2 regions of the Sediminibacillus dalangtanensis genome follow, and region 1 is predicted to be linked to the other one. Evidence: riboswitches for the same ligand, from Rfam matches in the RefSeq annotation. Region 1 holds a riboswitch; the other holds the start of a gene.
The links. Region 1 has a riboswitch for cobalamin ahead of ERJ70_RS10580 (DUF4430 domain-containing protein). Riboswitches for the same ligand answer to the same signal wherever they lie in the genome.
Positions count from the first base shown of each region.

Region 2: linked by a shared signal. The riboswitch ahead of ERJ70_RS01330 (ribonucleoside-diphosphate reductase subunit alpha) and the one ahead of ERJ70_RS10580 (DUF4430 domain-containing protein) in region 1 are both predicted to bind cobalamin.

Region 1 is NZ_CP046956.1:2,103,279-2,106,385, reverse strand. Features, by position in the region: gene ERJ70_RS10585 (ATP-binding protein) at 1-1,044, shown strand, start outside; cobalamin riboswitch at 1,130-1,331, shown strand; gene ERJ70_RS10580 (DUF4430 domain-containing protein) at 1,493-1,909, shown strand; gene ERJ70_RS10575 (ECF transporter S component) at 1,915-2,436, shown strand; gene sigX (RNA polymerase sigma factor SigX) at 2,569-3,105, shown strand; gene ERJ70_RS10565 (RsiX family anti-sigma factor) at 3,102-3,107, shown strand, end outside.
Region 2 is NZ_CP046956.1:242,763-245,869, reverse strand. Features, by position in the region: gene ERJ70_RS01330 (ribonucleoside-diphosphate reductase subunit alpha) at 1-1,941, opposite strand, end outside; cobalamin riboswitch at 2,193-2,386, opposite strand; gene ERJ70_RS01325 (NAD(P)-dependent oxidoreductase) at 2,632-3,107, shown strand, end outside.

The DNA.
Region 1 (3,107 bases):
ATCAACGCTTTGAGGCAGGAAAAAGAACAAGTATCGAGCATCTTAAGTTCCATGGCGGATGGAGTCTTGACCCTTAACCGAAAAGGGAACATTATGGTTTCCAATCCACCTTCCGAAAAGTTTCTTAAAGACTGGCATTATGAAAATGATTCTGCTGAAGAGGAAGTAAACTTGCCAACAGAATTAATGGAAACGTTGGATGAAGTCGTTGCCACAGAGAAGGAAGTCATGCGGGAAATCTCGATACAAGGAAGAAACTGGGCGATGATCATGACGCCTTTATACGATCAGTCCTATGTCAGGGGAGCAGTAGCAGTATTTCGGGATGTGACAGATGAAAGACGTCTTGATAAACTACGGAAAGACTTTATTGCCAACGTTTCCCATGAACTGCGAACGCCGATTTCTCTTCTACAAGGTTATAGTGAAGCAATAGTTGACAATATTGCGGAAAGTAAGGAAGAAAAAAATGAGCTTGCGGGGATCATCCATGAGGAATCGCTTCGCATTGGCCGGCTTGTAAACGAACTGCTCGACTTGGCCAGAATGGAGTCAGGCCATATACAATTGGAATTGGAATCGGTGGATATGGAGCCGTTTTTAGATCGGATTGTCAAAAAATTCAGTGGCATGGCACATGATAAAGCTGTTTCTCTGTCTCTGGAAAATAATCTTCAGGTAACACAACTCACATTCGATCCGGACAAAATCGAACAAGTTTTTACGAACCTGATTGATAATGCGATTAAGCATTCATTTGCAGGCGGAAAGGTCAGAATTATTCTCGCCGAGGAAGAAAAAGAAGTGGTTTGCTCAATCATGGATGAAGGAGCAGGTATTCCTGCCGACGATTTGCCTTTTGTTTTTGAACGATTTTATAAAGCAGACAAATCAAGAAAAAGAGAAAACAGTAAGACGGGAACTGGTTTAGGACTGGCAATTGCAAAAAACATCATGGAAGCGCACCAGGGTTCGCTGACTGTCCAAAGCAAAGTAGAAGAAGGGACAACCTTCACCTTCCGGATTCCGAAAAAAATCGAATAATCGTTAAACTTGAGGAATAATCTTGTTCCTTATGTAACATTACAACTTCCTAATTATAGGGAACTATGATAAAATGATTTCTGGAAATCAAATAGAATACTGCGGTGCCTTTCAGTCGGTTTTGCCGTCTGGCAGGCTGAAAAGGGAATCTGGTGAAAAACCAGAGCTGTCCTCGCAACTGTAAGTACGGACGAAAAGGAAAAACCACTGTGAGCTTTTAGTCATGGGAAGGTTCCTAAGTAGAAAGATGTACGAGCCAGTAGACCTGCCGTTGTTGCCTGTTTCAAACCTTCGGGGATTGAGTGTTTGAGACTGCCGGTGTGTGGTTTGTCATCCATTACAGCTGGTTTGTCTCTTTAGCTTATCTTCTCAGAGGATAAGCTTTTATTTTTGTACATAAATAGCACTTTTCCTGTCCCTGAAAATTATAATTGGGAGGTTGGAAGAAATGAAGAAGTTTTTATTCGCGTTATTAAGTTTGTTATTTGCCGCTGGTATCGTGACCGGCTGTGCGGAGCAGGATTCGTCGAACAATGAGACGGCGGAAACAACGGAGCAATCCGGTGAATCAGAAAGTCAAGAAGCGGTGATGGTCACCATTTCAGAGGATGAAGGGGAAAATGTCATCACTGAAAAAGAAGTTGAAATCGAAGAAGGGGCTATTTTACTTGATGTGATGAAAGAAAACTTCGAAGTAGAAGAAGCGGATGGCTTTATTACTTCCATCGAAGGTGTCAGTCAAAACGAAGAGGAAGGGAAATACTGGATGTACACCGTCAATGGAGAAATGGCCGAGGTTGGTGCAAACGAGTATGAACTAAGCCCGGAAGATGAAGTCACGTTCGATTTGCATGCCATGGAATGATATGAGTGAATACCTATAAACTCACTCTAATTGCAGTTCTCGCAGCTTTGGCTGTCGTGGGCAGATATACCTTTCAGTTTCTTCCCAATGTACAGCCGGTGACTGCCTTGATCATTATTTGTGGTTTCTTTTTAGGTCCTCTATCCGGAGTATTGCTTGCTGGATTGACTACTTATCTTTCCAATTTATTCCTCGGTATGGGGCTTTGGACTATCTGGCAAATAGTTGGCTGGGCATTAATCGGGTTGATGAGCGGATTGATCGGGAAATACTGGAGGGATATTCCGCTGCCGGTGATGATTGTTTTTGCCGTTATGTGCGGCTATCTTTACGGACTGATTGTGTCATTGGCAACCTTCTCAGTGGCGGGGAATTTTCTTTCCTATTACCTTTTGGGTTTGCCGTTTGATACTTATCATGCAGTAGGCAACGGAATTTTTATGGCGATTTTGTTCCCGGTATTCTCCAGGATTTTCACAAAATATCTCCGTAATTCAGAATATGGAAAAATACCAGCTAGTAAATAGCTGGTATTTTTTTGGTTTACCCCTAAAAGAAAGCAATAAATAAAGTTATAATAGAAGCGATTGACAAAAATGTTCCTTCATTGTAACCTTTTTGCTTCGCACTCCGACAATATAGTGAACGGGGGATCTGGCATGAGAGCCGTTTTTCAGGATTTGTACAAAAAATATCATCAGGATTTATACCAATTTTTAATATATATGACAAAGGATAAGGAGCAAGCAGAAGACCTCGTCCAGGAAGTTTATATAAAAGTATTGAAGTCCATTCACACATTCAAAGGAGAAAGCAGCGAAAAAACGTGGCTTTTTTCCATAGCCAGGCACGTAGCAATCGATTATTTCCGAAAACAGTCGAATAAACGAAAGCGGATCCTTGATTTTTTTGATTGGGGAGAACGAGGAGAACAATTGGAAGACCAATCCATTCTTCCGGAAGAAATAGCTGAGCAAAATGAAGAAATGAGACAGATTTATCACTGTCTCGATAAATGTAGTCTGGATCAAAAAAGTGTTATCATTTTACGGTATATTCAATCATTTTCTTTAAAGGAAACAGCAGAAACGCTCGGTTGGAGTATTAGCAAAGTGAAGACAACGCAACATAGAGCCATCAAGGCATTGCGACAGCTACTACAGCAGGAATACGGAGAGGAGGGGGATATACAGTGAAA
Region 2 (3,107 bases), 1.9 Mb from region 1:
AATCGGATCAATACTGGCGGTGCTCCCCGCGATCAAAGATGTCGAGGAATTCGGCGCAACTGCCATTAAATAGCTGTTCCGGATTCCGAATTCCTGCACCTGTTCCTGCAAATCGGACCAAGCATAGTCTGAATCTGTTTCAGTTGTATAGCCCTTCTTTTCAAAGTATTTGCCTGTTTGCCAGTCTGAACCTTCAAATGCGGCACAAGCACCTTTCTCTTTAGCCAGTTCCATGCTGGACCGGATTGTCAGAAAAGCGATTTTTTCGTACAGCTTGTCCGCATAGGCTACTGCTTCCTCGCTTTCCCAACGGATTCCTTTCAACGCCAGAAGATGGTGCCATCCAAACGTACCAAGACCGACTGCCCGGTATTTTTGATTGGTGAGCTGTGCTTGTAATACCGGAATCGTGTTCAAATCGATTACGTTATCGAGCATCCTCACCTGGATAGGAACCAATCGTTCCAGAACGCCTTCTGTCACTGCCCTGCCCAAATGGATGGAGGACAAGTTGCAGACAACAAAGTCACCAGGTTGCTTATTCACGACTATTTTCCCGTCGACGGTCTGCTGTTCTTCTACTACAGTCGGGCTTTGGTTTTGCGTGATTTCCGTGCAAAGATTGCTCGAATAAATCATGCCGAGATGGCTGTTCGGATTATGCCGATTCACTTCATCCCGATAAAACATGAAAGGACCACCGGTTTCGAGCTGGCTTTTCAGAATCCGTTTCATCAGGTCAATTGCAGGGATTTCTTGTTTACTAAGATCTGGGTGTTGAACACATTCCCAATATTTTTCCCGGAAGCTTCCATCGCCCTTTGACTCGTCAAAATAATCTTCAAGCGAATACCCCATTACTGTCCGGACCTCATGAGGATCGAACAAGTACCAGTTCTCTCTAGCTTCTACCTGCTCCATGAAAAGATCCGGAAGACATACTCCTGTGAACAAATCGTGTGTCCGAAGCCGCTCATCCCCATTGTTCAGTTTCGCATCCAGAAAAGAAGATATATCTTTATGCCAAATATCCAGATAGACACAGATTGCTCCTTTGCGCTGGCCAAGCTGATCGACACTGACCGCTGTGTTGTTCAACTGTTTCATCCATGGCAAAACACCGGATGATGCTCCACTGAACCCTTTAATCGCACTGCCGCGGCTGCGGATTTTTCCCAAATAAACGCCGATTCCGCCGCCGTTCTTAGACAGGTTGGCGATATCGGTATTACTGTCGAAAATCCCCTGCAGACTGTCGTCTACTGTATCGATAAAGCAGCTGGATAACTGACCATAGCTTTTTCCTGCGTTGGAAAGCGTCGGTGTAGCCACCGTCATGTACAGGTTACTCAATGCCCAATATGCTTCTTTAATCAACTCTATCCGTTTTTCTGCAGGCTCATTTTTCATCAACGTCATACAAATGATCATGAATCGTTCCTGTGGCAGCTCATAAACCTTGCCTTGGTAATCCTTGGCAATATAACGGTCTGCCAATGTCCGGAGACCGATGTATGTGAACATGTTGTCTTTGTCTGGATCGATCGCCTGTTCCAGTTCCTGTATTTCCTGTTCACTATAAGTATCAAGTAAGAAGCGGTCATAGATGCCGATGTCCGTCAGATGACGGATGACTTGCCCAAACGGACCGTATTTCCTGCCTGGATCGTATCCCCTGTTCTCGGCTGCTTCCTGATACAGCTGCTGTAAGTATAAAGCTGCTGCTGCATAGGTCCAATCCGGTGCATTTTCGTCCAGGTTGGCCAGCGCCTCCAAAATCAACTGGTGGATCCATTCATCATCGGGGAGCCATGGTTTTTGCTCCAATACTTTGTCACCGTGTTCAACTAATGCTTGAATATCCAAATCCGGAAAACGACCGGTCAGAATCTTCGGTATTTCTCTCTTCCAATCACTTCGTTTAACTTCTGTTTCGATCATTATTTACTCCTCCTTTTGTCCAAGTGAACACAGGTTGAAGGGCAGAGCCCAGTCACCTTATAAGTGTTAAGGTACTATCATGTTGAGATTTTCTAATGAGGTTATGTATCTCTTTCTTCCGGTAAAGGCACTTTTATGCATATAAAAAATCCGCCCATGAGACATGGACGGATTGAAAACGACAGACAGTAAACATGGCAAAAACAGCCACTTTTCCCCTATCGTTTTCACTCCCCAGTCCCCGAAGAAATGAAACGCTACAAGAAAAGGCAGGTCTCCTGACTCGTGCTTCTGCCTACTAGAGACCTTCCCAAACCGGCGCCGTAAAGCAAAGCGGTTTAGTGGAACTTCTCGTTCGTCCACACTTACAGTTGCGGGGACAGTTCCGGTTTTTCACCGGATTCCCTTTTAAGACAATGCTGTCACCTATTCTTGCACGGAATCAACATATAGTATTCACTTTCAATAACTAAACAATATATTGTGTTAATTATGACTTTATCACAATCATTTTTTTGTTGCAATCCAAATAATTCCCTGATTGTTCTTTCACTAGGAGTAAACCCTGGCGTTACGCGGAAAATGCCGGATTAAAAAATTTTTTGTCGAAGTATCGTGATTTTATAGAAAGGATTTTTCGTTTTTTTATCGAACTAAGTTTAGACATAAAGAGACAGAAAGGAAGGATGAATGATGGCCTTAGCAAAAGATACAGTCATTGGCTTTATCGGTACAGGTGTGATGGGAAAAAGTATGGCTGCCAACCTGATGGAAGCCGGATTCCCTTTGAATGTATATACGCGAACCAAAACAAAAGCAGAGGAACTCTTGGAAGCTGGAGCTGTCTGGAAGGAAAGCGCAGCTGATCTTGCAGCAGAATCAGATGTGATTATTACTATCGTCGGTTACCCCTCTGATGTAGAAGAAGTATACTTCGGTGACAGCGGTATCCTGGCTCACGCCAAGGCCGGCAGCTTCGTCATCGATATGACCACTTCCAAGCCCAAGCTTGCTGAAAGAATTTATAAAGAAGCGGCGAAAAAAGAAATCGAATCTGTCGATGCACCAGTTTCGGGTGGGGACGTCGGGGCAAAAAACGGAACACTCGCCATCATGGCCGGCGGGTCTGAAGCTGCTTATCAGGAGCTAAAGCCGATTTTCGACGT